One region of the Clostridium sp. B9 genome, then DNA from elsewhere that is predicted to be linked to it. Evidence: predicted binding sites of a transcription regulator. Region 1 holds the regulator's gene; the other holds the start of a gene.
The links. Region 1 encodes CtsR, which represses protease genes until heat stress. Its sites were predicted from a motif close to AAGGTCAANNAAGGTCAAAT; they were not measured.
Positions count from the first base shown of each region.

Region 1 (16,528 bases):
TAATATATTTTAAAAATAAGAAGTTTTTATTATATTTTCAACAAACTGCATAGAGTTAGTTTATATCAACTTTTATATATGAAAATTTGTTATAATAATTTTGTTGTACTTTAGATAAATTAATTAGTTTATATAGATTGGAGTAATTATGGGTAAGATATTTTGCGTAATTGGTAAGAGTGGTTCTGGTAAGGATACTATCTTAAAAGAAATAAATAGAATAGAAGGATTAGATCTGAAAACTATAGTTACATATACAACTCGTCCTAAAAGAAATAATGAGACTGATGGAGTTGAATATTTTTTTATAAATAAAGAGCAGTTGGATACTTTTAAAGATGAAGGAAAAATAATTGAATGTAGAGTTTATAATACTGTTCACGGAGATTGGTATTATTCAACAATAGATGATGGACAGATAGATTTAGAAAATAATAATTATATAGTTATTGTAACTTTAGAGGCATACTCAGAGTTTAGAAAATATTTTGGAGATGAGAAACTATTTCCACTATATATAAATCTAGATGATGGAGTTAGGTTAGAAAGAGCTTTAATAAGAGAAAAAGAGCAGAAGGAACCTAACTATAATGAGATGTGTAGAAGATTTTTGGCTGATAGTGAAGACTTTAGTAAAGAAAATTTAGAAGCAAATAAGATAACTAAGTATTATGATAATTATGAACTAGAAAAGTGTATAGAAGATATTGTAGAAGACATTAGAAAATATTCAAAGTAGTAATATGTGGGGGTGGAGAGAATGAAGGATGCTTTAAAGTTAACTTTATTAGGATTTTTAATAATCTTAATAGCAATATATTTAGCTGTTTCAATGGATAATTCAGATATGGTAAGTAAAGTTTTTGCTATAATTGGAGTTATTATTTCTGGAATTGGAATAAAAAAGATAAAGTAACTTTTTAATAAAGGGTTAATTATGAAGCTTATTAACTTAAACTGCTTATAAGATTTGGTTAAGTATAATAATTAATGATATAATTATCTAAAATATATTTTTGAAATTTAGGGTAGAGAGTAAGGAGGGCGTACTATGAAATTAGTGATATCTATAGTTCAAGATGATGATGCTTTAGATTTAGTAGATGCGTTAAATGAAAAAGGTTATAGCGTAACAAAATTAGCTACAACGGGTGGATTCTTAAAATCAGGAAACACTACGCTTTTAGCTGGAGTTCAAAAAGAGAAGGTTGATGACGTAATAAAAATAATAAAGAATATATGTGAAACTAGAAAAGGAGTTGTTAGTGCTCCAACAACAGTTTCAGAACCAGCAGGAGTATATATTCCATATCCAATGGAAGTTCAAGTAGGTGGGGCTACTATATTCGTTGTTGATGTAGATAAATTTGTGAAGATTTAAAGTAAGAAAGGAAAGTGCAGAAATGATAGGTCACAATAAAATTAGAGATAGATTTAATAAGAGTGTAAGCAAAAATGCACTTTCCCATGCTCATTTAATTATAGGTGAGGATGGAATAGGGAAAAGTCTTTTAGCTAAAGAATTTTCATATAAGATTTTAGGAATACCACCTCAAAATGAGCATGTAGATATTGTTCATTATAAGTCGGAGAAAGCATCTTTCGGTGTAGACTTAGTTAGAAGTATTATATCTGAGGCTAATAAAAAGCCTTATGAAGGTGATAGAAAAGTAATCATAATCCATGATGGAGAAAAGCTTACTGTGGCAGCACAGAACGCTTTATTAAAAACAATAGAAGAACCACTAACAGGGATTTTCATAATAATTTTAAGTAAAGATATTGATTCAATATTAGAGACTATAAGATCAAGATGTCAGATACATAGATTAGCACCTCTAAGTAGAGATGAAATAAATTTATATATAGAAGATAAGTATAGTAATATTGATTCAGAATTAAATAGAACTCTAATATCTTTCAGTGAAGGGATACCTGGAAGAGTAGATAAGTTTATGAGTGATGAAATTTTTAAGGATATTAGAAATACAGTTATAGAAATGCTAAAAGATATAGGTAATGGAAAGATTGATGTACCTATTAAATATGCAGATAAATTTTACAGCATGAAAGGGAATGAGCGTGAAGTTTTAGAGACTATAACTATTTTTGCAAGAGATTCAATTGTATTTAAAGAAATAGAAAATAACTTGTCCATTATCAATGGAGATAAAATAGAGGATATAAGAGAAATTGCAAGTAATTTATCTTATAATAAATTAAATAGAATAATAAAAGTAGTTAATGAGGCCAGAAATAATTTAAAGAGTAATACTAATCTATGGTTAACACTGGATAGCATGTTGATTAGTATATTGGAGGAATAAAGATGATTGAAGTAATAGGAGTCAGATTTAAAAAAGCTGGTAAAATATATTACTTTGGACCTAATGGTATAAAGATTAAAAAGGGTCAAAATGTAATTGTTGAGACTGCAAGAGGCGTTGAATTTGGTGAGTGTGTAATTGGAATAAGAAAAATAGAAGAGGAAGATATAGTTGCACCTTTAAAATCAGTGCTTAGACTGGCTACAGAGGAAGATATAAAAAAACATAAAGATAATAAAGCCAAAGAATCAGAAGCTTTTGAAATATGCTTAAAGAAAATAGAAGAGCATAAGCTTGTTATGAAATTAATAGATGTTGAATATACTTTTGATAATAATAAGGTAATATTCTACTTTACAGCAGAAGGAAGAGTAGACTTTAGAGAATTAGTAAAAGATTTAGCAACTATATTTAAAACAAGAATAGAGCTTAGACAAATAGGCGTTAGAGATGAGGCTAAAATGATAGGTGGACTTGGACCATGTGGAAGACCACTTTGTTGTTCAACATTCCTTGGAGATTTTGCTTCAGTTTCTATAAAGATGGCTAAGGAACAGAGCTTATCACTAAATCCAACAAAGATTTCAGGAATATGTGGAAGACTTATGTGTTGTTTAAATTATGAGCAAAACACATATGAGGAGATAAGAAAAGAACTTCCAAGGGTAGGGTCAATAGTTGAAACTGAGCTTGGAAAGGGAGAGGTTGTAGCTAACAACGTATTAAAAGAGTTAGTTAGAGTTAAGCTTCCAAGAAAGAATGAAGAATTCTTACAAGAATTTAAGATGTATGATGTAAAATTAATTTCTGGGGGATATGAGGGAGAAATTGAAGATACTCATATTAAACTAGAGGTTATTGATGAAAGTGATAAGGCATTAATTAAAAATTTAATTAAAGAGAACTAGCTCTATTTCAAGTTTTGTAATGATATTATATCTAATTTAATATTAATTCTAAATTTAGTATAATAATCTAAATATGTTTAAAACAGATATTATAATACTTTAAAAATTAATAGAAATGTGATAATATAAATATGGTATTTTAATACCAAACATTTTAGGAGGTGTTTTATTATGGCATATAAAATATTAGACACATGTGTAAGCTGTGGAGCATGCGCTGCTGAGTGTCCTGTAGAAGCAATATCACAAGGAGATACTCAATTCGTTATAGATGCTGATACTTGCATCGATTGCGGAAACTGCGCTAACGTTTGTCCAGTAGGATCACCAGTTGCAGAATAATATTATTTAAAGATCATCTTAGGATGATCTTTTTTTTTGCAGTCTTAAGGCTGCTTTTTTTATGTTTAAAATTAATTAAATAAGAAATTTATTGAATAAATATAGGCAGGTCATGGAAAAATAGAGTGGTAATAATGGTAGGAAGGGTGAATATTTTGAAACTTATAGATTTAAAAGTACTAGAGGGAAGAAATATTAAAGGTGATGGGAGATTAATCTATATTAATATAGGAGAATCGGAAAGAAAAAGGCTATATTGGCTCATAAATGATTATGAATTTATCTGTAGACAGATGAATATAGAAGGAAATTTGAGAGAAGTAATATATAATGAATTCGGTGGTGAAGCATGGCTTACTTATTTACATAAGGAGCTATCTGTATTTATTATTGAAAGTTTAGTTAGTGGAATGAGTGCAGATGACTTGTTAAATGAAGCTGTTTCAAAAAGAGAAGAACTTTGGGAGTATGAACTTATATATAAATGTAATAAAGAAGATATAGACTTTTTTAAAGTAAAAAATAATTCAGTAGTTATTGGCTACGGTGTTAACTCAAAAGTAATAACTAAAAAAGATTTTGAAGAAGAAAATTATGATTTAACTCTTAAAGATTATGGGGATATTCCTATAGTATCTATTACGGGTACTAATGGTAAAACATCAACGTCAAAATTAATATATAATACTTTTAAAAATTTAGGATACTTTACAGGATTAGCAAGCACTGGAGCTATTATTATAAATGATGAAGTTATAAAAAAAGGAGATACTACAGGATTTTATAGTGCTAAATCAGTTTTAACAAATCCTGATGTTGAAGTTGGAGTTTTAGAGACAGCTAGAGGTGGAATTTTAAGAAAAGGATTAGGATTTAAGCGCTCAAAGGTTGCTATAATAACTTCACTAACAGAGGATCATATAGGATCTGAAGGGATAAATACTTTAGAAGATTTAATGGATATTAAACTTATAACTGTGAGAGAAGTTGTACCAGATGGAAAAGTTGTTATAAAATCTGATAATAATCTCTATGACATATTGCAAACCAAGGATAATTTAGTGCTATTTAATTCTGAGAGAAATGAATGTATTGAAAGGCATATAGCTAATGGAAAAGAAGCGTGGTATGTTAAGGATAATGATATAGTCTGGTTTAATGGTGAAGAAGAAGTTAAAGTAGCGCCTATTAATGAGTTTAAATTTACTCATGGTGGTAAATCTAAAGCTAATATAAATAATGTTATTTCAACTTTGATAGCAGTGTTTGCGATACATAATAATTTAAAAGAAGTAGTCAACGCATTAAAGGTTATAGAGTGTGATGTCAATACTAATTTAGGAAGACAAAATATATTAAATATAGGAAAGTTTGATATGTTGTTGGACTATGGACATAATCCAGAAGCTTTTTCAGAAGTTTATTTTTTAGCACAGTCCTTAAAAAAAAGAAAGATAATTTCAATAATATCATCACCAGGTGATAGACTAGATGATTACATAAAAGAATTAGGAAGAATTACTGGACAAAATTCAGATTTGGTTATTATAAAAGAAACCTTTGATAGACGAGGAAGAAGTCCACTAGAGATAACTAATTTATTATGTGCTGGAATAAAAGAAGTAAATGATAAGGTGGAGTGTCTTTCTATTATTGATGAAAAGGAAGCTGTGAAAAAAGCTTTATTAAGTGCTAAGGAAGGAGATCTTATTGTTAACTTTAGTCAGCATTTGGATGTGATAATTCCAGTTATAAATGATTATTTGAAAAGTTTAGGTAAGGAAACAATAGATGTAGATTTAGAAGGGTTTCATTAAAATAAAAAACTTATTAAGCTTTGACTTAATAAGTTTTTTTCTATAATGCTTCTTCTTTTGAAATGTTTAGAATAATAATTTTTTGATTACAAGGAATAGTTTCTTTACTTAAAGACAATAAATCATTATGTTCCATGGCATAACCTTTCATTTTCATAAGAAAATTATCAAGTGTGTTTAAGTAGAAACTAAGATTTTGAGTTTTGTAATGCATGGGAATTATTACTCTTGGGTTTATATCATCTATAACTTTTATTAGATTATCTATAGATATTGTTAGGTGCTCACCAACTGGGACAAAGAGTACATCAATATGTCCTAAGTTATTTAGGGTTTTTCTTGATAGGATATGTCCTAAATCTCCTAAGTGGCAAAGGCTTATTCCATCACAGATTATTTTGAAAATGAAGTTTTTATCTCTTTTTAGACCACAACAATCATCATGAAATGAATGAAATGAATTTATTTTACAGAAGGTATTTTGATAGTCTACAAAGTCGTTTAATACTTTAGCATCTTCATTTATATAGGATGTACAAGAATGGTCAAAGTGCATATGGCTTATGGTTACAATGTCTACATCCCCTTTGTATGGTATGTATCCAATATCTAAATCAAATGGGTCCATTAATATTCTTTTACCTAATTCAGTTTTTATTAAGAAGCAAGAATGACCAAACCAATAAATATTCATTTTAATCCCTCCAATGAAAATTATTTATATTGTTGACACATATAATAAAATTAAACATAAAATATTAAAATAAATTTATTTAATTTAGATATTAATAAAAGAATTATTGAATAGATATATAGATTTGATTAAGTAGCTTAAATGTATTAATATAGATTGTATATTAAGGTCAGTAAAGGTCAGATTTAAGGAGTGATATATATGGCTAAATTATCTGATTCAATAGAATACTTTTTAAAAGAACTATTAGAAAAGACAGATGATAACAATTTAAGAATAAGAAGAAATGAGTTAGCAGATAAATTTAATTGTGCACCATCTCAAATAAATTATGTTTTAACAACAAGATTTACTTATGAAAAAGGATACTTAATAGAAAGTAGAAGAGGTGGTGGTGGATACATTGTTATAAAAAAAGTAATCCACGAAGTTCATGCAGATAGAAGAGATTTAATCTATGATGAGATTGGTACAGGAATTACATATCATAATGCAGCTGCAATCATAGATAGTTTATTTGAACATAATATTATAGATGATAAAACAGCCAATCTTACAAAAGTTGCAATAAATGATAGAACCCTTCAGAATTCTAAGAATATAAATGAAACAAGGGCAGATATTTTTAAGGCTATGCTTATGGTATTGTTGAAGTAATTTTATGGGGAGTTGAGGAGTTTGCTTTGTGAGAGGTGTAATAAAAATGAGGCTACTATACAATTAGTTAAGGATACTGATAATGGAAAAGAAAGTATAATGCTTTGTGATAAATGTGCGGTTGAAATAATGAATTCATCTTTGGAAGAGGAAATTACTTTAGATGATTTTTTGATGGATTTAAATAGTTATATAGAAGCTACAGAAAGTTTGCTTGAAATAGATGATGAAAGGTGCATAAGGTGTGGAACTGAGTACTGTGACTTTGAGGATACAAGGTTGCTTGGGTGTGAAAAATGCTATGAAAGTTTTAGTGTGAAAATAAGTGACTACTTTAGGTGGAAACAAGCTGGTAGAAAACATAGAGGAAAAACTCCTAAAAGCTTAAATTTATATTTTCAAAGTTCTGAACTTTTAATGCTAGAAGAACAACTTAAACTTAATATAATAAACGAGGAGTATGAAGAAGCAATTGTTACTAAAGAAAAGATACATGATTTGAAAAAAATTATGGAGGGAGATAGTAATGATGATTCAATGGATAAGTCCTCAGAGTAATAATAGTGTAGTTATAGCATCAAAGGTTATATTGTTTAGAAATTTAAAAGGAATTAAGTTTGCACAATTTTTAAATAAGGGTGAGAGCAAACAAGTTATAGATAGGGTATTAAACGCATTGAAGAAAAAGAACATTTTGGATAAATGTTATACTTCAAGATTAGATGAAGAAAAATACTTGTTAGAGTATGAGAAAGAGAATTTTGGAATTGCAAGAGATTTTATAAATATATCAAATATGGCTTTGATTACAAGTGAAAGTGGAAATTTTAGTATATTATTGAATGAAGAAGAACATATTGGGATAGAATCTACAAAGAGTGGATTAAATTTAAAGGAAGCTTATACTAATGTAGATAAATTAGATGATTTAATTGATGAAGAACTAGATTATTCATTTAGTGAAGAGTTTGGATATTTAACTTCAAATGTTAAAAAGGCAGGCACTGGATTGATAGCTAAGTCAATTATACATTTGCCTATATTAAGTCTTAATAATTGTATAAGAGAAATAAGAGAAAAACTATTAGATGAAGGAATTTCAATAAAAAGCACATATAGATTAGGAAGCAAAGAGGTTGGAAATATCTACGAGATAACAAATTTAAAGACTTTAGGATTAACAGAGATAGAGATACTAGATTCTATTACATCAATTACAAATAAAATTGTTCTTCAAGAAAAAAACGCAAGAGAAAAACTATTTAAAAATGGAGACCTAGAAATTAAAGATACTATCTTTAGAGCTTTGGGAACTCTTAAAAATGCATATATCATAGATATAAATGAAGCACTAAGACTTCTTTCATATGTAAGGCTTGGAGTAGAGACTGGGATCATAGAAGGAGTTAACTTAGAGGTTATAAATTCAGCAATGGTGGGTATTCAACCTGCAATAATAAATAAAACTTTAGAAACAAAGCTAAATATACAAAGTCTTAAAATAGAGAGAGCTAAAATTATTAGAAATGCTTTAAACACATAATATAGGGTATTGGGAGGTAAAAGATGCGTCTTGATAATTTTAATGAAAATTCCAAAATAGTAATCAATAAGGGAAAAGAAAGTTCACTAATGCTTAAGCATGGATATATGGGTACAGAACATTTATTAATAGGTTTAATTAATGAAAATGGACAATGTTCTAAAGTTTTGGAAGAAAATAATATAACTGAAGAAAAGGTGCTAAGTTTTATTAAATTATATGTTGGAATTGGAGAAGTAAATTATAGTTTGGATGAGGTTCCTTTTACGCCTAGATGCAAAAGAGTTTTAGATAAAAGTATAGAATTAGCAAAGGATGCTGGTCATGGCGATTCAAGACCAGAACACATATTGATGGCTTTAATAAAAGAAAATGATGGCGTAGCTAATTTGATAGTTAGAAAAATAGTAAAAGGTGAACTTAAAGACATAACAGATAAAATAAGCAATATACTTGGCAGACTTCCAAGTAAGGAAAGTAAAAGTGTTAAAGAAAAAGAGAAAATAAAAAGAAAAGATACTCCTACGTTAAATATGTATGGAATAAATTTAATTGAGAAAGCAGAGAAAGATAAATTAGATCCTGTAATAGGAAGACATGATGAAACTCAAAGACTTTTAGAAATTCTTTGTAGAAGAATGAAAAATAATCCTTGTTTAATTGGAGAACCAGGTGTTGGTAAAACAGCTGTAGTTGAAGGATTAGCTCAGAGAATTATATTAGGAGAAGTTCCTGATATGATTAAGGATAAGAAAATATATACTTTAGATGTAACTGCCATGCTTGCCGGAGCTAAGTATAGAGGTGAATTTGAAGAGAGATTAAAAAAAGTATTAAATGAAGTTAAAGATGCAGATGATATAATTCTTTTTATAGATGAAATGCACAATATAGTTGGAGCTGGTGGAGCAGAAGGCGCAATAGATGCTTCGAATATATTAAAACCAGCTTTAGCAAGAGGGGAAATCCAATGTATTGGAGCAACTACAACGGATGAATATAGAAAAAACATAGAAAAGGATTCTGCATTAGAAAGAAGATTTCAACCCATAGTAGTTAATGAACCTAGCAAAGAAGATTCATTATTAATACTAAAAGGTGTAAAGGATAAATATGAAACTCATCACAATGTTAAATTAACTGAAGAGGCAATAGAGGCTGCAGTTAATTTATCACATAGATATATAACAGATAGATTTTTGCCAGATAAGGCAATAGATTTAATTGATGAGGCTGCTGCTAAAGTAAGAATAGAAAGTATGTCTACTCCTCCGAACTTACAAGAAAAAGAGGATGAGATTTTAAAAATAAGAAAAGAAAAAGAAGAGGCTATAAAAATTCAAGATTTTGAATTAGCAGCTAAACTTAGAGATGATGAGGGAATTTTAAAAGAAGAATTAGAAGAGGAAATAGAACTTTGGAGAGAAGAAAATGCTTCAAAGGTTTATATAGTAGATAAAGAGCATATAGCCAAAGTTGTTTCAAAGTGGACTCAGATTCCAGTTGAAAGATTAACGGAAAAGGAATCTAGCAAGTTATTAAAATTAGAAGAGAAGCTAAGCCAAAGAGTTATTGGTCAATTAGAAGCTATAAAGACTATTTCTAAAGCTGTTAGACGGTCAAGAGTAGGATTAAAAGATCCTAAAAGACCAATTGGATCTTTTGCATTCTTAGGTCCAACAGGTGTAGGGAAAACAGAGCTTTGCAAAGCTTTAGCAGAAGCTATGTTTGGTGATGAAAATAAGTTTGTTAGATTAGATATGTCTGAATATATGGAAAAGCATGGAGTTTCTAGGCTTATAGGAGCCCCTCCTGGGTATGTAGGGTATGAAGAAGGTGGTCAACTTACAGAAAAGGTAAGAAGAAATCCTTATTCAGTAATACTTTTTGATGAAATAGAAAAAGCACATCAAGATATATTCAATGTTCTTCTTCAAATATTAGAAGATGGTGTCTTAACCGATGGTAAGGGAAGAACTGTAGACTTTAAAAATACAATAATAATAATGACATCTAATATAGGTGCTGATAAGCTAGATAAGAAAAATGCTGTTGGATTTAGTGCTTTAGAAGATAGAGAAAGAAATTATGATAGCATGAAAAACTTAATGCTAGATGAGTTAAAGAGAAGCTTTAAACCTGAATTTGTTAATAGATTAGATGATATCGTTGTATTCCATAGTTTAGAGAAAGAGCATTTGATAAAAATAGTTGATTTAATGATAGGGTCATTAAAGGATAGACTAAATGAGTTAGAATTATCATTGAATTTCTCTAATGAGTGTAAGGAATTTTTAGTTAAGAAGGGAACGGAACTAAAATATGGAGCTAGACCACTTAGAAGAGTAATAACTAAATATATAGAAGATAAGTTAAGTGAAGAACTTTTAAGTGGAAATATATTGAAAGGAAATGAAGTAGATGTATTTCTAGAAGATGATATTGTAAAATTTAAGAAAACTATTTGATTATAATGTATAATAAGGTTATATATGGTAGAATGTATATAACCTTATTTTTATTATTGTGGTTTGGGGGAGTTTGTATGGAAGTACTATTTATAGTATTAGGGTTAATAGCTTTTGGGGTAGCATTCTATGTTTGGAAAAATGAAAAGCTAGAATTATTTAAAATTGAAGAAGCGGCTATGATTAATATGACAGAAAAAGATAAAAGTGATGTAATTAAGAGTTTATCATCACCAATTGCTTTGTTAGGTGTTTTACTTATCTCTTTGGCTATTAATGCAGATAAATGGGGACTATCCTTTGTATTAGTAGTAATAGGAATAATAGGTTTGTTTATTGTTGTAGAAAAGAGAACTATTAATGGAATTAACACTACATTTAAAGCTAAAAAACTAAAAACAAAAATAAATAAGAAAAGAAGATAAAATTTGGCTCTATTGTATTCTAAATCACAGAATATTGTAGAGCTTTTTTGATAGAATTAAAATAAATATTAATAATCTGTTATAAATAATAATAATTATTGTTGAAAAGTTATTAAACAAGGAGTATAATAATAAAAAAACAGGTACCCTTAGGGGGTATATCGAATAATATAATTATATAATAGAAATAATAAAATTAACCTTATATAAGGATGTGTTAGTATGGGAAAAGATATTAAAGAAATTGATGTTATAGTAATTGGAGCTGAACCAGCAGGATTAACAGCCGGTATATATGCTTCAAGGGCAAATTTAAGTACTTTAGTCTTAGAAGATAATATTGTTGGAGGGCAAGTTAAATCAACTTATACAGTTGAAAATTACCCTGGCTTTACAGAAATATCAGGAAATGAACTTGGAGATAGAATACAAGCACAAGCAGAAGCTTGTGGAGCAATAATAGATGAATTTGATTTTATAGAGAATGTTATTTTAAGAGATGATGAAAAAATAGTTGAAACAGGGGATTATATTTATAAACCTAAGGTGGTAATAATAGCTACAGGAGCTACTCCAAGAAAGCTACCAATACCAAATGAAGCAAAATATTTAGGTAAGGGTGTTCACTATTGTGCAGTATGTGATGGAGCTGTTTACAAAGATGAGGTGGTAGCTGTTGTTGGTGGTGGAAACGCAGCTTTAGAAGAAGCTTTATATTTATCAAATATCGCTAAGAAAGTAGTGGTTATTAGAAGATATGATTACTTCAAAGCAGAAGGAAAAACTTTAGAGGCAGCAACTAATAAAGAAAATATAGAAATAATGTACAATTGGGATTTAGTTGATGTTGATGGAGGAGACTTTGTTGAAGTAGCTAAAATCAAAAATACTAAGACTGGTGAAGAAAAAGAAATAGCTATCAATGGAGTATTTGCTTATATAGGAACTGAACCTAAGACAGCTATGTTTAGAGAATTTATAAATATTAAAGATAATGGCTATATAGTAGCTGATGAAAATATGAGAACTAACGTAAAAGGTGTATATGTAGCTGGTGACGTTAGAGAAAAAATGTTTAGACAAATAACTACAGCAGTAGCTGACGGTACAATAGCAGCTTTACATGCTGAAAAATATATTGCTGATATGAAGGAGAGATAATTATGGTAAAAGTATATTCAGTAGCTTGGTGTGGACCATGTAATAAATTAAAAAAATACCTAGAAAAAATAGGTGTCGAATATGAGACAATAACAGTTGCAGATGGAAAAGAAGATAGAAATGAAGTTTTAGAAGTTTCAGGTCAAAGATCAGTACCAGTAGCAGTTATTGGTGACGAAGTTATCGTAGGGTTTGATAAACAAAAAATTGATGATGCTGTAGCAAAATTAAAGTAGAAGGTGTTAACTATGAATACTAAGGAAAATGTGTTTTATAATTTCATGGGTGGAGATTTCTATAAGAATGAAGCGGATAAATTTATAGATATAAAATCTCCATTAGATGGAAGTCTTGTAGGAAGAGTTCAAAGTCTTTCAAAGGAAGATGTTGATATAATAATAGAAAATGCTGAAAAAGCTCAAAAAGAGTGGAATTTAGTTCCTCTAAATGAGAGAGCACATGTTTTATATAAAACTGCTGATTTATTAGATGAACATAAAGAAGAATTAGCAGAAATAATGATAAGAGAAGTTGCAAAAGATAAAAAGAGTGCTTTATCAGAGGTTACAAGAACAGCTGATTATATAAGATTTACAGCTGATGCAGCTAAGAGTATGGATGGAGAAAGTATACCATCAGATAATTTCCCTGGATTTAATAGAAGTAAAATATCTGTGGTAACTAGAGAACCTTTAGGTGTTGTTTTAGCTATATCTCCATTTAATTACCCAGTTAATCTTTCAGCTTCAAAAATAGCACCTGCTATAGTAGCTGGTAATAGTGTAGTATTAAAACCAGCTACTCAAGGAAGTTTATCAGCTTTATATTTAGCTAAAATATTCCATGATGCAGGGCTGCCAGGAGGAGTTTTAAATACTGTAACTGGTAGAGGAAGTGAAATAGGAGATTACTGTGTAACCCATAAAAAAATAGATTTCATTAACTTTACTGGAAGTACTGAGATTGGTAGAAGAATATCACAAATAACAGTTATGAAACCATTGCTTATGGAACTTGGAGGAAAAGATGCTGCCATAGTTTTAGAAGATGCAGATTTAGACTTAACTGTAAGTAATATAATAGCTGGTGGATATTCATATTCAGGACAAAGATGTACTGCTGTTAAAAGAATATTAGTTATGAATTCAGTGGCAGATAAGTTAGTTGAAAAATTAAAAGAAAAGATAAGTAAATTAAAAATGGGAAATCCATTAGAGATAGAAGATGTAACAATAGTTCCTCTTATAGATAATAAGGCAGCTGATTTTGTAATGGAACTTATAGATGATGCTAAAGAAAAAGGTGCTAAGTTAGTTTGTGGTGGTGGAAGAGAAGGAAACTTAATTGAGCCAACATTATTTGATAATGTAACTACAGACATGAGATTAGCTTGGGAAGAACCATTTGGACCAGTTTTACCAATAATAAGGGTTGAAGATAAAGATGAGGCTATAAAGATAGCTAATGCATCTAAATATGGATTACAATCATCAGTATTTACTCAAAATATAAATGAAGCATTTTATATTGCTGATAAGTTAGAGGTTGGAACAGTTCATGTTAATAACAAGACTGAGAGAGGGACCAGACCACTTCCCATTCTTAGGTGTTAAATCATCAGGTATGGGTACTCAAGGAATAAGATATTCAATTGAGGCTATGTCTAGACCAAAGGCTACAGTAATAACAATAAGATAATAATTATTTAATTATAGAATAGCGTTTTGTAATCATTAATAAGAAGCTATAGATAGAGTAATCTATTTATAGCTTCTTATATTTTTATAATTAAAATATAAAAAAGAGAGGCTTTTTTAACCTCTCTTTTATTTTAATTATTCATTTAATGCTGTATCTATAGCGTTTTTATCAAAGCCAACAATTATAGTTCCGTTAATATCTAAAACAGGAACGCCCATTTGTTTGCTCTTTTTAAGCATATCTTCTCTAGCTTCCATATTAGTTTGAACGTTTAAATCTTCGAACTCAACGTTTTTTGATTTAAGATATTGTTTTGCTTTTACGCACCATGGACAAGAGTCTGTTGAATAAACCTTTACCATATTGATCATCTCCTATGTTAAATAAAATTCTTATCTTAATTTCATTTTTATAATATTATTTTAATAAAAATTTATGTATAAAATATGTGATTTGAATCAATTTTGCAAAATTAATTTAAAAGTTATTTTATTTGATTATCATCTAAATGATCATTAAAGATTAAATTATCTATTGTATCTTGGGAATGGTTACTCATAAAAGATGATAAATTTGTAAGTCCAGCACTTTGTGAATGTAATGGATTTTGTGAAACAGTAGAATTATTATTGAATTTATCTTTAATATTCAAAAGAATCCCTCCTAGCTTTTTATCTTATTATTTGATAAAAAAGCTATGTATATTCATTATTATTTATAAAAGTGGAAAATATTTTATAATAAATGATAAAATAAAACATAGACTAAATATAAAATATTTTAAAAAAGAATGTATAGTGGTCTAGACAAGTGAAAACCATTTGAGTATAATTTAATTAGGAGGAGAAATCATGATAGATAAAAATAGTCCAATACCGGTCTATTACCAATTGAAAGAAATGATAAAAGAAAAAATATCAAAAGGTATATGGCAAGTAGGACAATGTATAGCAAGCGAAAGAGAGTTAACAGAAACTTACGGTGTAAGTAGAATGACTGTCAGACAAGCTTTAGGAGAATTAGTACAAGAAGGACTTCTTGTTAGAGAAAAAGGAAAAGGAACTTTTGTATGTGAACCTAAAGTAAAGCAAGAAGATATGATGAGTTTCTCGGATATTATAAAAAGAACAGGAAGAAAGTTAATAACTAGAGTTTTAGAATTTGAAGTTATAAATACTCCTGATGAATTAGTTGATACTTTTGATGTTGATAAACTTTATAAAATAAATAGATTAAGAATAGTTGATGAAGAAGTTGTAGCAAATGAAGTTGTTTATATTCCTTGTGAATATTGTGGATTTGTTACAAAAGAAGATTTAGAAGGTTCTCTATTTAAGCTGTTAGAAGATAAAGGATACATAATTGAAAGTACAGAATCATCTTTGGCTGCTGTTATTATGGATGATGAATTAAAGAGATTATTTAATGTTGATAAACAGGTACCTCTTTTAAAAAGTCATAATACAGCATTAAATTCAGAAGATGAAATAATTTATGTTGAAGACGCAATTTATAGATCAGATAAATATATACTAGAGATTAATATCTCTAAAAGAGAGGGGAAGTTAAAATGAGATTAATTATTACTAAAAATTATGAGGAAATGAGTAAGGTTGCAGCAAATGAGATGGCAGAAAGTATAAAAGCAAACCCAGAAATTGTTTTAGGGTTAGCAACTGGTGGTACTCCAGTGGAAATGTACAAAAACCTTATAAAAATGTACAATGATGGAGAATTAGACTTCTCAAAAGTTACAAGCATAAACTTAGATGAGTATGTTGGTTTACCAGGAGATCATGATCAAAGTTATAGATACTTTATGAATACTAACCTATTCAATCATATAAACATAGATAAGAGCAGAACTTTCGTACCAAATGGATTAGCAGCAGATGTTGCTGAAGAGTGTAAATCATATGATGCTAGAATTCAAGAAATGGGTGGAATAGATGTTCAATTATTAGGATTAGGAGCTAATGGTCACATTGGGTTCAATGAACCAGGTGAAGAGTTAAGTGTAGGAACTCATTTAACAGATCTTAAAGAATCAACAATAGAGGCTAATGCTAGATTCTTTGATTCAATAGAAGATGTTCCAAGAGAAGCTATAACAATGGGGCTTGGTGGAATAATGAAAGCTAAAAAGATTATGGTTATAGCTAGTGGAGAAGGAAAAGCAGAGGTTGTTAAAGCTATGATGAGTGGAAAGATAACAACTGAGATTCCAGCAACTATGTTACAAATGCACAGCAATGTAGTATTAATAGTTGATGAAGCAGCAGCTTCATTATTATAATAGTTATTACTATCTCATGAATTAATATAAAGAACTGTCCGATATTAAAGAGTGAATTTCTTTGAAATTACGATTTAACTAACGGGCAGTTTTTATTATTATTTAAAATAATATTATTAAAAACTTTTATATTAATCTTTTTAAGAAAATAGTAATAAATAAGTATGTGATTAGTTATAATGATATGAT
Region 1 covers NZ_JBNWKA010000003.1:3,654,145-3,670,672, reverse strand. Annotated here, with positions in the region: gene ACQZHJ_RS16580 (guanylate kinase) at 149-739, shown strand; gene ACQZHJ_RS16575 (hypothetical protein) at 761-916, shown strand; gene ACQZHJ_RS16570 (cyclic-di-AMP receptor) at 1,052-1,381, shown strand; gene ACQZHJ_RS16565 (DNA polymerase III subunit delta') at 1,404-2,327, shown strand; gene ACQZHJ_RS16560 (PSP1 domain-containing protein) at 2,330-3,235, shown strand; gene ACQZHJ_RS16555 (DUF362 domain-containing protein) at 3,407-3,577, shown strand; gene ACQZHJ_RS16550 (Mur ligase family protein) at 3,724-5,394, shown strand; gene ACQZHJ_RS16545 (MBL fold metallo-hydrolase) at 5,435-6,088, opposite strand; gene ACQZHJ_RS16540 (CtsR family transcriptional regulator) at 6,290-6,745, shown strand; gene ACQZHJ_RS16535 (hypothetical protein) at 6,767-7,303, shown strand; gene ACQZHJ_RS16530 (protein arginine kinase) at 7,272-8,288, shown strand; gene ACQZHJ_RS16525 (ATP-dependent Clp protease ATP-binding subunit) at 8,312-10,756, shown strand; gene ACQZHJ_RS16520 (hypothetical protein) at 10,834-11,181, shown strand; gene ACQZHJ_RS16515 (NAD(P)/FAD-dependent oxidoreductase) at 11,404-12,342, shown strand; gene ACQZHJ_RS16510 (glutaredoxin domain-containing protein) at 12,345-12,578, shown strand; partial or broken gene ACQZHJ_RS16505 (NADP-dependent glyceraldehyde-3-phosphate dehydrogenase) at 12,591-14,040, shown strand; gene ACQZHJ_RS16500 (glutaredoxin family protein) at 14,178-14,405, opposite strand; gene ACQZHJ_RS16495 (hypothetical protein) at 14,528-14,695, opposite strand; gene ACQZHJ_RS16490 (GntR family transcriptional regulator) at 14,895-15,617, shown strand; gene nagB (glucosamine-6-phosphate deaminase) at 15,614-16,339, shown strand.

Region 2 (16,528 bases), 1.3 Mb from region 1:
TCTTTAAGAAGAATTGATGATATATATTTAAGAAACGGATTTGAAGATCCATATTATAAAAAATTAAGAGAAAAAGCAAAGTTCATTGTTATGGGATGTGAAAATAGCTTTGAAAATTGTTTCTGTGTAAGTATGGGGACTAATAAAACTGATGAGTATTCAGCTTATATTGGATTAAAAGATGAAGAAGTAGTATTAGATATAAAAGATAAAGAATTAAAAGAATTATTTAGTGAAGTTCAGTCAAGTGAAGAGGAAGTTATTCCAAAATTTGTTGAAGAGAATGAGACTAAGGTTAATATTCCAGAAGGAATGAGCTTGAACTTAATTAAATCAAAAGTTTGGGATGAGTATTCAGCAAGATGTATAGCTTGTGGAAGATGTAACTTTGTATGTCCAACATGTACTTGCTTTACTATGCAAGATATATTCTATAAGGATAATGAGAATGCAGGAGAAAGAAGAAGAGTTTGGGCTTCTTGTCAGGTTGATGGATATACTGATATGGCTGGTGGACATAGCTTTAGAAAGAGTCATGGAGATAGAATGAGATTTAAGGTTATGCATAAGGTATATGACTATAAAAAGAGATGGGGATATCATATGTGTGTTGGATGTGGAAGATGTGACGATATATGCCCAGAATACATATCTTTTTCAGAGTGTGTAAACAAACTTGAAGATGCTATAGAAGAGGTGAAAGATAATGCATAATGAATATACTCCATTTATATCAAAAATATTAAATGTAAAAAAACATACAGATATAGAATATACTTTTAGAATGGAATTTAAAGGTGAGGTTAAGCCAGGACAATTTTTTGAGGTTTCATTACCTAAATATGGAGAAGCTCCAATTTCAGTAAGTGGTATAGGAGAAAACTATGTAGAACTTACAATAAGAAGAGTTGGAAAAGTAACTAATGAAATTTTTGAAAAGTATGAAGGAGACAAGCTTTTCCTAAGAGGACCTTATGGAAATGGATTTGATATAAATAACTATAAAGGAAAAGAGGTTATAGTTGTAGCTGGAGGGACAGGACTTTCACCAGTTAAAGGTATAGTAGATTACTTCTCAAAAAATCCTAGTGATGCCGAAAGTTTTACACTTATAAGTGGATTTAAAGGCCCTAAGGATATTCTTTTCAAGGATGATATGAAAGAATGGGAAAAGAATATGAATATGATTATAACTGTTGATTCAGCAGAAGAGGGATATGAAGGGCATACAGGACTTGTAACTACATTTATTCCAGACTTAGAAATAAAAGATATGGATAATGTACAAGTTGTAGTTGTTGGTCCTCCAATGATGATGAAGTTTACAGTTTTAGAATTCTTAAAAAGAGGAATTAAAGAGGAAAATATTTGGATATCACAAGAAAGAAAGATGTGTTGTGGCTTAGGTAAATGTGGTCATTGTAAGATAGATGATACATATATTTGCTTAGATGGTCCAGTATTTAACTACACTAAGGGTAAACTTTTAATAGATTAGGAGGAAGGACTATGTCTTTAGATATAAATACTAAAAAACTTAAAAAGAATGCATTCAGAGTTACTAAAAGAAGAGGATATACAGCATCAAGAATAAGAGTTCCAGGTGGGCATTTAGATGCTAAGCTTTTACTTAATATACAAGAAATAGCTGATACATATGGAGATGGTACAGTTCATATAACAACAAGACAAGGTTTTGAAATACCTGGAATAGATATGAGGGATATTCCAGAGGTAAATAAAAAACTTCAGCCTATAATAGAAGCTTTAGAAATAAATCAAGAAAATCCTGGAGATGGATATAATGCAGCTGGTACAAGAAATGTATCTGCTTGTATAGGAAATAATGTTTGTCCATTTGCAAATTATAATACAACAAACTTTGCGAAGAAAATAGAAAAAGCTATATTCCCAAATGATTTGCATTTTAAGATAGCTTTAACAGGATGTCCAAATGATTGTATTAAGGTTAGAATGCATGACTTTGGAATTATGGGAATGACTGAGCCTCAGTATGAGAGAAGTAGATGTGTTTCTTGTGGAGCTTGCGTAAGAGCTTGTAAGAAGAAAGCAACAGGAGCTTTAAGCTTTGAGAATTTCAAAGTTGTTAGAGATGGAAGCAAGTGTATTGGTTGTGGAGAGTGTGTTATGAACTGTCCAACTAGTGCATGGACAAGAAGTGAAGAAAAATATTACAGACTAGCTATAATGGGTAGAACAGGAAAGAAAAATCCAAGATTAGCAGAAGACTTTATCCTATGGGTAGATGAAGAAAGTATAATAAAGATAATTTTAAATACTTACAAATATGTTACTGAATATATAGATAAAAATGCTCCAGGTGGAAAAGAGCATATAGGATATATAATTGATAGAACAGGATTTATGGAATTTAAAAAATGGGCTTTAGAGGGTGTTACCCTTTCAGAGAAGGCATTAATGAAAAATAATGTTTATTGGAGCGGAATACACTACACTAATGGATTTTAAGAAAAAGCACTCTATATAGAGTGCTTTTCCTTATATGTTTGTATATAGGCTTTTACTTATAGCATATATATATCTTTTTGATATAGTTAATAATATATAATTTATTGGGTATATATAATTTTTGTGATATTATAAAATAGAATATTTTAATATTTTTTTAACAAGGATAAGAGAAAAATTAGGAGGCATTTAATGATAGGAATTATAGGGGTTAAAAGAAATATAAATATAGAAATAAGAGAAAAATTAGCCTTATATCCTAAAAGACACAAAAAGTATGTAGACAAATTACTAAGTTCTTTTAAAGAGGTTGTTATAGTAAATACCTGTAATAGAACAGAAATTTATTTTAGCTTTCAAGATGAAATTTCTGAGGATGAGATATTTAGAATAGTATTTGAAGCTTTTGAATGGGATGAAAATTTAAGAGAATATATGTTCTTAGCTAAGGATAGAAGAGCAGTAACCCATCTTATGGAGGTTATATGTGGATTTCATTCAAGAATATTAGGTGAAGATCAAATATTGGGACAAATAAAAGATGCTTATAAGAAGGCAGTTGAGGATAGGAGTATTTATTCAGAATTACAAAAACTATTTGAAAGTGCTATTTCTTGTGGTAAGAAGTTTAAGACTGAGTGTAGGATGTTTGAGGTGCCAGTATCTTCAGTATCAATATCTTTAAATAGTGCTCTAGAAAAAGGGTGCAATAGATTTATGGTTCTTGGATATGGAGAAATAGGAAAGTTAGCTATAAAACATTTGCTTTCACATAAGATTGAAGAGATATATTTAGTTGTTAGAAACAAAGAAAAAGCGAGTGATGTAGATAAGAGATACATAAAGGTAGTTGATTTTATAGAGAAAAACGATTTTATAAATGATGTAGATTGTATAGTTTCCTGTACTTCTGCACCTCATACTGTTGTTAGATTAGAAAATATTTCAGAAGAGGGAAATGACCTTTTTATATATGATTTAGCAGTTCCAAGGGATGTAGATAAAGAACTTTCAGATTACAATAGGGTAATTCTTAGAGATATAGATGAGATAAGTAGAATTGATGATAAGAATAAAATTATAAGAAAAGAAAGAATGGAAGAGTATAAATATATAGTAGAGGAAAGTATAGAAGAGTACATAAATTGGCTTAAAGTTAGGGAGATTTCAAGTAAAATTAGAGCTATAAAGCAAAGAGAAAATGAAATTTGTAGCGAGAGAATAAAAACCTTTGAAAATAAAGGACTTGGAAAAGAAAATAAACTAGCAGAAAGATTGATAAAGAGTACAGCAGATGCTTATGTAAATAGAGCTATAGAAATATTAAAAAGCGAAGTTATAGAGGGAAGTGAGAAATCTTGTATAGAGATAATAGAGAAGATTTTTTTAACTTAGTCCCTATAAATATAATTAGCTCGAAGTTTTTAGTGAAAATTATAGGTGGTGGAAAAGCTGCTTACATAAAAGCTAAAGGGTTGTTAGAAAAGGGATGTTTTGTACATATATTATCAAAGGAGTTCTCTGAAGAGGTTCTATCATTAAAAAACAGTAATTTAACTCTTGAGATAGGAATCTATTATAAGGAGTTTATTAAAAATTCACATTTAGTAATCATAGCAGTAGATGATTATGAATTGGTTAAGGAAATATGTAATGATTGTGATGATGAATACAAAATATACATAAATTCTTCAGACTACAGAAATGGAATGGGATCTATTCCATATAGCAAGTCTTATAAAAATTTAAGTTTCTCAATTAGTAGTAAATTAGGTTCACCAAAAGTTACAAGAGAGATTGGTAAAGAAATAGAACAGATAGTAGAAAAAAATGATGATTATTCAATAATTGTTGCTAATATTAGAAATAAAGCTAAACTTGAAGAAAATAAGAAAGATATTATAGATTTTGTTTCTGGAAAAGAATTTAAAAAAGCTATTTGTGAAAATAGAGAATTTGAATGCTTAAAAAATACCTTTGGAGAAGAAGTTTCTAAGCGTTTAATGAATATAAAATAAATATAGATGAGGTTAAGTGTATGGATTTAATAATAGGAACTAGAAAAAGTAAACTAGCTCAGGTTCAGACAGAAAGAGTAATGGAACTATTAAAAGAAAAGGTTAATGTAGATAGTAAAAAACTTTTAGTCATGACTGAGGGGGATAGAAGATTAGATGTATCTTTAAATAAAATAGGAGGAAAAGGACTTTTTGTTAAGGAAATAGAATTAGCGCTTTTAAATGGAGAAGCTCATGGAGCAGTTCATAGCATGAAGGATGTTCCTTATGAATTACCTAATGAATTTGAATTAGTTGCTATGCCGGAGAGAGAGGATATTAGGGATGCTTTTGTTTCATTAAATGGATCAACTTTATCAAATTTAAGAAATGGAGCAAGAATAGGAACAAGTAGTATAAGACGTGCAGAGCAATTAAAATTATTAAGACCAGATTTAGAAATAGTACCTATAAGAGGAAATGTACAGACTAGAATGAAAAAAATAGTTGATGAGAATTTAGATGGTATTATACTAGCTGCTGCTGGACTTAAAAGACTTGGGATGGAAGATGTGATAAGTGATTACTTTGATCCAATGGTGTTTATTCCAGCTATAGGGCAAGGTGCATTAGGAATAGAATGTGTAAAAAATGGAGAATTTAATCATTACTTTGAAGCCCTAGATAATAAGGAAGTCAGAGTTACTGTTGAAGCAGAAAGAAGTTTTATGAGAGAGTTAAATGGTGGATGTCATAGTTTAATAGGGGCATATTCAGAGACTAAAGGAAATGACCTATATATGATTGGAACGTTTGCTGTAAATAATAAGATAGTAAAAAAAGATATAATTGGGAATAAAGAAGATAATATTTTACTAGGTAAGAAGCTAGCAGAAAAAATATTATCAAATGCTTAGGAGGAACTATGAAGAGTAAAGCTTATATAATTGGAGCACGAACCAGGAGATGAAGAATTATTAACATTGAAGGCTATAAATTCGTTAAAGAAATGTACAGCTGTTTTATATGATAGATTAGTTGGGAATAATATATTAAATTATTTAAATGATGATTGTGAAATATACTATTGTGGAAAAGAACCAGGATGTCATTATAAAACACAGGAAGAAATAAATGAAAGTATAGTTGAACTTGCGAAAAAAGGGCATGTAGTTGGAAGAGTAAAAGGTGGAGATCCATATGTCTTTGGAAGAGGTGGAGAAGAAGTACTAGCTCTTCAAGAGGAGAACATACCTTTTGAAGTTATACCAGGAGTTACCTCTCCTATTTCAGTATTGAATTATGGAGGGATTCCTATAACTCATAGGGGATTAGCTCAAAGTTTCCATATAGTAACTGGGATGTCAGCAAGAACTTTAAATGTAAACTGGGAAGCCTTATCAAAAGAAAATGGAACTTTAGTTTTCATGATGGGACTTTCAAATCTTGAAACTATAGTAGAAAAACTTTTAGAAAATGGTAAAGATATAAATACTCCTTGTGGAGTTGTTATGAGAGGAACAACATCTAAGCAAAGAAAAGTTATAGGTACTTTAGAAAATATTGTTTCTAAAGTTAGAGAGGCCAAATTAGAGTCTCCTTGCATAATAGTTGTTGGAGAAGTTGTTTCATTAAACGAGAAATTATCATGGTATGAAAAACTTCCACTGTTCGGCGCCAATGTATGTATAACTAGATCAAAGAAGCAATCAGAGTCTTTAAAGTGGAAGCTAAAAGAGATGGGAGCAGAAGTTACAGAAATTAATTCAATTGAAATAAAGGATACTTCAAAAAATTTAGATGAATATATTAAAGATTTAAAAGTATATAATCATGTGGTATTTACATCAGTAAATGCAGTTAATATATTCTTTGAATACTTATTTAAAAATAAAATAGATATAAGAGAGTTAAGAGGGAATATTTCAGCTTTAGGAAGAGCAACAGAAAAGGCTTTAGAGGAAAGAGGAATAATTCCAGATATAGTAGGAAAAGCATTTACTGCTGAGGGACTATTTAATGAAATGAGAGAAAGTATTAAAAATGGAGATAGAGTTTTAATACCATGCTCTTCTATAAGTAGCCCTTATTTAGTAGAAGAATTAAACAATTTAGGGGCAGAGTGCACAAGAGTTCACATATATGATACTTTATGTGGAAAAGTAAAAAATCCAAGAGCCTTTAGTGAGGTGGATATGGTATTATATACAAGTCCTTCAACTGTTAAAAATATGGTGGAAATTATTGGCTTAGATGCTATGAAGGAAAAAGAAAGCATATCTATCGGACCAATAACTTCTAATGCCTTAAGGGAAAGAGGAATAGAGTGTAAGGAGTGTAAAATACATTCAGAAGAAGGATTTTTAGAGGAAATAGAGTCTTTTTGGAAAGAACTAAAAAATTAAGTTGTGGTAAAATTAAATATGAACAAAATTACTAAAAATGGATTGGAGGAAGAAAAATGATAAAAAGAGGAAGAAGATTAAGAATAAACGAAGAGATGAGATCTTTAGTTAGAGAAAATTCTTTGACTGCTAATGACTTTATATTTCCTATTTTCGTAGTGGAAGGGGAAAATATAAAAGAAGAAATAAGTTCATTACCAGGAAATTATCATGTTTCTTTAGATAGATTAAACGAAATAGTTGATGAAGTTGTTGCTTTAAATATAAAGGGAGTTATTATTTTTGGTCTTCCAGATCATAAAGATGCTTGTGGTTCAGAAGCTTATTCTGATGAGGGAATAGTTCAAAAGGCTATTAGAAAATTAAGAAAAGATTATGAAAAACTTCTAGTAATAACAGATGTTTGTATGTGTGAATATACAAGTCATGGTCATTGTGGAATAATAGAAGGAAAAGATGTAGATAATGATAAGACTTTAAGTTTCTTAGATAAAATAGCAGTTTCACATGCAAAAGCTGGTGCTCATATGGTGGCTCCTTCAGATATGATGGATGGAAGAATATTATCTATGAGAAACGCTTTAGATGAAGCTGGGTTTGTTAATGTTGGAATAATGAGCTATTCTGCAAAATATTGCTCAGCATTCTATGGTCCGTTTAGAGAAGCTGCAAATTCAGCACCTCAATTTGGAGATAGAAAAACTTATCAAATGGATCCAGCAAATTCTAGAGAAGCTATAAAAGAAGTGGAACAGGACATAGAAGAGGGTGCGGACATTGTTATGGTTAAACCTGCCTTATCATATTTAGATATAGTTAAGGAAGTTAGAGATAGAGTAGATGTACCAGTTTGTGTTTATAATGTAAGTGGTGAGTTTGCAATGGTTAAAGCAGGTGCTAAGCTTGGACTTATAAATGAAAAACAAGTAGCTTTAGAAATGCTTTTATCAATGAAGAGAGCAGGAGCTGATATGATAATAACTTATTATGCAATTGAAGCAGCTAGATGGTTACAAGAATAGTTTAAAACTATAATATAATCAAAAAGTATTTGGTTAATAATCTTATAGTTAGGAGAATAGATATGAACAGAAATAAAGAGATATTTGAAGAATCAAAAAAATATATGCCAGGTGGAGTAAACAGTCCTGTTAGATCATTTGGAAGTGTTGGAATTAATCCTCCAATAATAAAGAGTGGAAATGGTGTTATATTAACAGATGAAGAAGGAAAAAAATATATAGATTTTGTTTTAGCATGGGGACCTATGATTTTGGGTCATTGTGATGAGGATGTTGTAAATGCTATACAAAAGACAACTGCTGAGAGTATTGCATTTGGAGCATCTACAAAGTTAGAATTAGATTTAGCTAAACTTTTATGTGAAACTTTAGACAATATTGACATGATAAGAATGGTTAACTCAGGAACTGAAGCAACAATGAGTGCCATAAAATTAGCTAGAGGATACACAAAGAAAGATAAGATAATAAAATTTGCAGGATGTTATCATGGACATTTTGATGGATTCTTAATAGAAGCTGGATCAGGAGTATTAACAGAAGGAATACCAGGGTGTCTAGGTGTACCTAAGGATAGTATAAAAAATACCTTAATAGGAATATACAATGATGGAGCGCAAGTAGAAGAGCTATTTAATAAATATGGAGATGATATAGCTGCTATAATAATAGAGCCTGTTGCAGGAAATATGGGAGTTGTAAAGTGTGATCCTAAATTCATGAGAAAGCTTAGAGAACTTTGTGATAAGTTTGGAGCACTTCTTATATTTGATGAAGTAATGAGTGGGTTTAGAGTAGCTTATAAAGGAGCTCAAAGTTTATTTGATGTTAAACCAGATTTAGTTACATATGCTAAGATAATGGGAGGTGGACTTCCTTGTGGTGCATATGGTGGAAGAAGAGAAATAATGGAGAATCTATCACCATTAGGAGGCGTTTATCAAGCAGGAACAATGTCAGGGAACCCAATAGTTATGAGTGCAGGACTTGCTACTGTAAACAAACTTAACTCAAATCCAGAATACTATAATCATATAGAAAAAATAGGATCTAAATTAGAAAAAGGTCTTTTAGAAATAGCTAATAAGAAAAAAATTGGTCTTGTTATAAATAGACAAGGTGGAATGATGACTTTATTCTTTACAGATTTAAAAGAAGTTAATTCTTACGATGATGTTAAAACATGTAATGGAGAAAGATTTAAGAGATATTTCTTACATATGTTAGAGAATGGATTTAATATACCACCTTCACAATTTGAAGCAATGTTCTTAAGTGTAAAGCATACAGAAGAGCATGTAGAAAAATTCCTAAAAGCTTTCGAATCTTTTGAAGGATAGAATTTTTAATTTAGCCTCTGTTTTAAGTGTTTGTTGATTTCTAGCTATATCTTCAGACCTAACTTAATTTCGCAAAGAGTTTCTATTGTATATTCCAAAATAATAGCTAAAGCTTTTAAACTCACTAGCGTTCAAACAGAAAAAGCTTCTTAACGCTATTATTCTTCCATAAACAATGAAACTCTAATGCTCATTAAGATGGGCTTTTATCTATATCTAGAAATCAACATTACTTTAAAATAGAGATTAAATTAAAAGATACAGAGAATATTAATATGCTACTAAAAAGACTCTTAGTTAAAATATCTTAACTAAGAGTCTTTTTGCTTATAACTTTTATAATGTTTATCTAGTTTTTATTATTCTACATAAGTGGAGAGACCAGTCTTATAAGGGATTCTCCTATTTTAGAGACTCTTGAACGGTGTCTAAATTTATCAAGTTCTACTTTTTCGCAACATTCCATATCTTTATAGAATTGATTTTCCATTTTTTTTGTTATAGTTTCATCATAAATAAATATATTACTTTCAAAATTTAATGAGAAACTTCTTATGTCCATATTAGCAGTACCTATACTACAAATAGAAGAGTCAGACATTATTGTTTTAGCATGCAAAAATCCATTGTTATAAAGATATATTTTAACTCCAGAATTTATTAATTCTTCAAAATATGAATTAGCAATCCAAGCCATGAAAGCATGGTCAGGGTTACCAGGTAACATTATTTTTACATCAACTCCTGATAGTGCTGAAAGTTTTAAGGCTTCAAGCATTGGTTCATCTAAGACAAAGTATGGTGTTTGAATGAATAAACTTTTTTTAGCAGAGTTTATTATTTTGAAGTATCCATTTTTAATCTGTTGTTCTACATGGTCAGGACCAGATGAAACTATTTGTGCACCAGTAATATCATTAGGAATATTAGAGTCATTAGGAAGTAAAAAATACTTTTTAACATCTATATCTAAGTCGCTTTCGGTAGCATAGCTCCAGTCAAGTAAAAATCTTCCTTCTAAATCATTTATTGCTAATCCTTGGATTTTTGTATGGGTATCACGCCAAAATCCTATATTTTTATCTTTTCCAAGATACTCATCTCCAATATTAAATCCACCTAAGAATGCCACTTTTTTATCAACAACTAGTATTTTTCTATGATTTCTGTAGTTTATTCTAAGATTTATGTATTTAAATAGTCCGGGGAAGAAAACTTTAAATTCTCCACCTGCAGCTTTAAATTTTTCTATATGCTTATTGCTTATAGAATTTCCTATGGAGTCAACTAGAAGTTTAACTTCAACACCTTCTTCAGCTTTCTTGGTTAAAAGGTCAAGAAATTTTTCTCCTATATCATCACTTTTAAATATGTAGAATTCCATGTGTATAAAGTCTTTTGCTTCACTTATACTCCTTAGCATATCATTAAATAAGTCATTTGCATCAAAATGTAAATCAATATGATTATGCTTTGTATATGTTGAGTTATCATTATTGAAGTTCATCATGATTAAGTCTTTATACTTTATAGATGCTCCTTCTAGGTTGAACTCTTCTTTAAATGAATTTAGATATTTTTGCTTTGTCTTGTCACTTACTATTTTTCTTTTAAATGTTCTTTCTCGTGTTATGTTTTGACCAAACAAAATGTAGAATATAAATCCAAGTACAGGTATAAAAGTTAAGATAAGAATCCAAGCCCATGTGGTTGAAGGGTTCTTTCTTTCAAAAAAAATAATTGATAATATCAATAAAATGTTTATGCCAAACATTATATTTATAAAAGTATGCATAAAAACCTCCTTAGTAGTTTTTTATAAGACTATGTTTTAAAACATAGTTCTTAATAAAATAATTTACCAGCTTTAAGTAGAGGAGTAACTTAAGACTGGTAAATTTAGAGTTATCTTATATATAGTTGCTCTAAAAGTTCATTTGTATTTACAGTAGAGTTCTTATTGCTTGTTGCAATAAGCTTTATTCCTTTATAACTTATTCTAAGTTTACATCTACTATTTTTAAGTTCATTTGCAAATTCAAGAATAGATGAAGTATCTATATCCATATTAAATACACTTAGTATAGTAAGATAAAGATATTCTGTATAAATATATTTATGATCTGCATAGTCATCATAAGAATCTATATTTTCGCATATGAACTTAACATAATCATCTATATCATTAAAAATTTCAGAAAGTTTATCTCTATATATAAATTTTAAAGAATCTATTTCTAAGAAAGATTTGCTTAAAGCAGATAATATATCTTCTTTAATTATAAATACTTCTTCAGAAGAGAATTTTAAATAAAGATTTAAATAAGAATCTCTTTTAGAGAAGATTGTTTCTAAGTATTTTATAAATGAATCAAAGTCTTCTCTATTGTTTCCAGGCTCTATTTGGAATAATATCTTAAAGAATAAGTTCCAGTGAAAATCATAGTTCATAGCATGTGCTAATTTATTTCCTATACGAGTAGAGAAGTCAGATTCAAAATCAATAGGTTCAATTCCTATAGATAGTTTGTTTTTAAATGATATAGAATCCTTAAATACTTCATTTAATCTTACTGAAGTATTTACAAATGTATTGTAGTATTCCTGTGGTGTATTGCAGTTATTTTTAGTGAATATATAATCTATTATTATGTCACAGGCATTTCTAAAATCTACAGATATTCCTAAATCATGTTTTACTTTAGAAGAGTATATGTCATAAATCATTTTAGAAAGAAGAATTTCTATGCCTTCTTTTTTTAGTCCCATTCCAGGATTATTATCCATATGAGAATTTACATGATTAAATATTGTAAGTAATTGATTATCTATTAAACATAAATTGTTTTTTATAGAATGTAATATGTTTTTATAAAATTTATCTCCTAAAATCATATTGTAGTTTTTATAGATTATTTTATGTTCAATTTCTCCCCAAAAGTTATTTACCATTGATTTGATTTGAAGTTCGAAATTGAATCTTTCACCTTCATTTAATATAAAACCATCGACTCTATATAGTTCAAAACCATTTTTTTGTTTTAAAGGTTGATGTTCATTAAGGTCTAAAAATATATTTGGACTTTGAGCAGAATAAGAGTAGCCCTCTTTATTAGTAGAATTAAACACTGCTCTTATAAATTTAAAAATATGTTCTTCATCTTCTATAAATCTACATTCAATCCTAACACCAATTAAATCAGAAAGATTTTTTAATAAATCATCAGCTGAATCATATTTTAAATAGTAATTATGTCTTATTATTTTTTCTTTTAAGCTTGATGCAGATTTTACTCTTGTAGATATATTGAAAAAACCTTCACAAGAATTTTCAAGCAAAGAGTAGAAGAAATCATCAAGTAAGTTTGCACTATATGCTAACTCTTTCTTTATATCTTTAAGTAAATCTAAAGTACTGTTAGTAAATTCAAAAACTTTTAATTCCAAGTCTAAAACACCATCCTTATTAGTTATCTTAATTAAGTCAGTATACTTTAATGATAACAACATATGTTAAGTATAACAATATAATTAATTAAAATAATATTAGTATTAAAAACATATAATTATAATTACTTACTATTAAAGAGAAAAAAATCAAAATTATATAGAAAAATATTATGAATTTTTTATTGGTCAAAAGCAGTTAAGATAAAGTTTTTTTACTAAAATAAGAATAGAATAAGATTTTTAATAATAAAAGCTATTATTTAATAAATTATTTTTAAAGAAAAACGATTGCTAATTAATATATTGGTAAAGATTATAAAAGTCAGAAATAGACTTTGACTTTCTTTGACTTTTGTAGTATTATAATTACATAAGAGAAACACAAGAGAATATTGAGGTGATAAAATGAATGCAGATAAAATGACATTAAGAGTACAACAAAGTTTAAATGATGCTTATGAAATAGCAGTTAAATATAACAATCAACAATTAGATGTAATCCACTTATTTTCAGCATTAGTGAATCAAAAGGATGGATTAATACCTAATATATTTGAAAAAATGGGTGTTAATATAGAGTCATTAAAAAATGACATTCATGTTCAAATAGATAGAATGCCTAAGGTTTTAGGTGAGGCAGCACAATCATCAGGTGTTACTGCAACTAGAAGAATAAATGAAGTTTTAATAAAAGCAGAAGAAATTTCAAAGCAATTTGAAGATTCATATATAAGTGTTGAGCATGTAATGCTTGCAATAATGGAAATAGATAAAAATGGAGCTGTAGGAAGCATACTAAGTAAAAACAACATAACTAAAGATGGATTCCTAAAAGTTTTAACTGAGGTTAGAGGAAGTCAAAGAGTAGACTCACAAGATCCAGAAGGAACTTATGAAGCTTTAGATAAATATGGAACAAATTTAATTGAACTTGTTAAACAACATAAGTTGGATCCTGTAATAGGAAGAGATGAAGAAATAAGAAGAGCTGTTAGAATTCTTTCAAGAAAAACTAAGAATAACCCAATACTTATAGGAGAACCTGGTGTAGGTAAAACTGCTATAGTAGAAGGATTAGCAGAAAGAATTGTAAGAGGAGATGTACCAGAAGGTTTAAAAGATAAAGTAATCATTTCATTAGATATGGGTGCTTTAATTGCTGGTGCAAAATACAGAGGAGAATTTGAAGAAAGATTAAAAGCTGTATTAAAAGAAGTTCAAAGTTCAGAAGGAAAAATACTTTTATTCATAGATGAAATTCACACAATAGTTGGAGCTGGTAAAACAGATGGAGCTATGGATGCAGGTAATTTAATCAAACCATTACTTGCAAGAGGGGAACTTCATTGTATAGGTGCTACAACTTTTGATGAGTACAGACAATACATTGAAAAAGATAAGGCTTTAGAAAGAAGATTCCAACCGATTATAGTTGAAGAACCAACAGTTGAAGAAACTGTATCAATTTTAAGAGGATTAAAAGAAAGATTTGAAATTCATCATGGAATTAGAATTCATGATTCAGCAATTGTTGCGGCTGCAAAACTTTCTCATAGATATATTCAAGATAGATACTTACCAGATAAAGCTATTGATTTAATTGATGAAGCTGGTGCAATGATTAGAAGTGAAATAGATTCTCTTCCAACTGAATTAGATATTATAAGAAGAAAAATTCTAATGCTTGAAACAGAAAAAGAAGCATTATCAAAAGAAAGCGATGAAGCTTCAAAAGCAAGATTAGTTGCTTTAGAAAAAGAACTTGCTGATCTTCAAGATAAAAATGATGAAATGACAATTAAGTATGAAAAAGAAAAAGCTCATATTTCTGGAATAAGAGATTTAAAAGCTGAGTTAGATGAAGCTAGAGGGTTAGCTGAACAGTATGAGAGACAATATGATTTAAATAAAGTTGCTGAACTTAAATATGGAAGAATTCCAGAACTTGAACGTCAAATAAAAGAACAAGAAGAAAATATGGAAAAAGATAATGAAGGTGCATTATTAAAAGAAGAAGTTACTGAAAATGAAATTTCAGAAATTATCTCAAAATGGACTGGAATTCCTGTTACTAAACTTGTTGAAAGTGAAAGAGAAAAACTTTTAAGATTAGAAGAAGAATTAAGAGAAAGAGTAATAGGTCAAGATGAGGCTACAACAGCTGTTGCTAATGCTGTAATAAGAGCTAGAGCAGGACTTAAAGATGAAAGAAAACCAATTGGTTCATTTATATTCTTAGGACCTACTGGTGTTGGTAAAACAGAACTTGCTAAAACATTAGCTAGAAACTTATTTGATAGTGAAGATAATATTGTAAGAATAGATATGTCAGAGTACATGGAAAAACATGCTGTATCTAGATTAATAGGACCTCCTCCAGGATATGTTGGATATGAAGAAGGTGGTCAATTAACAGAGGCTGTTAGAAGAAATCCATATTCAGTAATACTATTTGATGAAATAGAAAAAGCTCACGATGATGTATTTAACTTATTCCTTCAAATATTAGATGATGGTAGATTAACAGATAACAAAGGTAAAACTGTTGATTTCAAAAATACTATAATCATAATGACTTCTAACATAGGAAGTAGTTATTTATTAGAAAATAAATCAGCTGAAGGTGTAGAAGAAGATGTTAGAGACAATGTAATGAACGAAATGAAATTAAGATTTAAACCAGAATTCTTAAACAGAGTAGATGATATTATAATGTTTAGACCATTAAGTAGTGAAGGAATTAAGAAGATTATAGATATATTCTTAAGAGATGTTGAAAATAGATTAAGAGAAAGAAATATAACTTTAGAGGTTACAGACAATGCTAAAGCAATATTAGCAGAGGAAGGATATGATCCAATCTATGGAGCAAGACCATTAAAAAGATATATCAGTAATGTCTTAGAAACTGAAATAGCTAAGAAAATAATTGGTGGAGAAATCTATGATGGATCTATTGCATTAATAGATGGAGCAGATGAAAAAATAACTGTTACAAGAAAATAATAAATTTTCTTAAATGAAAAAGAGTCTACATATATGTTTAACGCATATATGTAGGCTTTTTTTATATTGTAAAATTTTAATAAATTGAAAAATTTTTAAGAACAATATGGAAATAATAATATAAATAGGAATATTTTAAAGAATGTTCATAAAATACTATAGAAAATTGATAAATTTATCATTATAATTGTTTACAAGGAACGAGAATAAAAATTTTAACGATTAAATAATAATAAATTAAAAAAGGAGAGATGACAAAGTGGAACTGATAGGTATATTAATTGTAATAGTAGGATTTGCTTTAAAGTTTGATACTATAGCGGTTGTACTAGTAGCAGGATTGGCAACAGGATTAGTAGCAGATATGAGTGTTTATGAGATATTAGAAAAGTTAGGTTCAACTTTTGTAAGTCAGAGACACATGACTTTATTTATTTTAACACTTCCAGTAATAGGTATGTGTGAAAGATTTGGATTGAAGGAGAGAGCTATAACTTTAATAAAAGGTATGAAGAATATGTCTACTGGAAAGCTTTTAAGTTGTTATCTTTTCATTAGACAAGTTGGAGCAGCTGTATCATTAAGATTAAGTGGACAAGCTCAGTTTATAAGACCTCTTATAAATCCAATGGCTCAAGGAGCTGCAGTTAGTAAATATGGAAAATTAGATGATAAAGATGAAGATTTAATAAAGGGAACAGCAGCAGCTATGGATAACTATGGTAACTTCTTCGGGCAAAATGTATTTTTAGCAAGTTCAGGGGTTCTTTTAATAGCAGGAACTTTAGAAGAATTGGGGTATGGAGTTAGCACTTTAG
Region 2 covers NZ_JBNWKA010000003.1:2,362,390-2,378,917, reverse strand. Annotated here, with positions in the region: gene asrA (anaerobic sulfite reductase subunit AsrA) at 1-714, shown strand, start outside; gene asrB (anaerobic sulfite reductase subunit AsrB) at 707-1,498, shown strand; gene asrC (sulfite reductase subunit C) at 1,510-2,490, shown strand; gene hemA (glutamyl-tRNA reductase) at 2,683-3,885, shown strand; gene ACQZHJ_RS10575 (NAD(P)-dependent oxidoreductase) at 3,849-4,508, shown strand; gene hemC (hydroxymethylbilane synthase) at 4,529-5,404, shown strand; partial or broken gene cobA (uroporphyrinogen-III C-methyltransferase) at 5,413-6,892, shown strand; gene hemB (porphobilinogen synthase) at 6,949-7,914, shown strand; gene hemL (glutamate-1-semialdehyde 2,1-aminomutase) at 7,977-9,254, shown strand; gene cls (cardiolipin synthase) at 9,619-11,049, opposite strand; gene ACQZHJ_RS10545 (GTP pyrophosphokinase) at 11,160-12,764, opposite strand; gene clpB (ATP-dependent chaperone ClpB) at 13,110-15,710, shown strand; gene ACQZHJ_RS10535 (DUF969 domain-containing protein) at 15,970-16,528, shown strand, end outside.
Region 2: clpB (ATP-dependent chaperone ClpB) is a predicted target of CtsR. The motif match lies at 13,038-13,057, and genes of this name have one in related genera.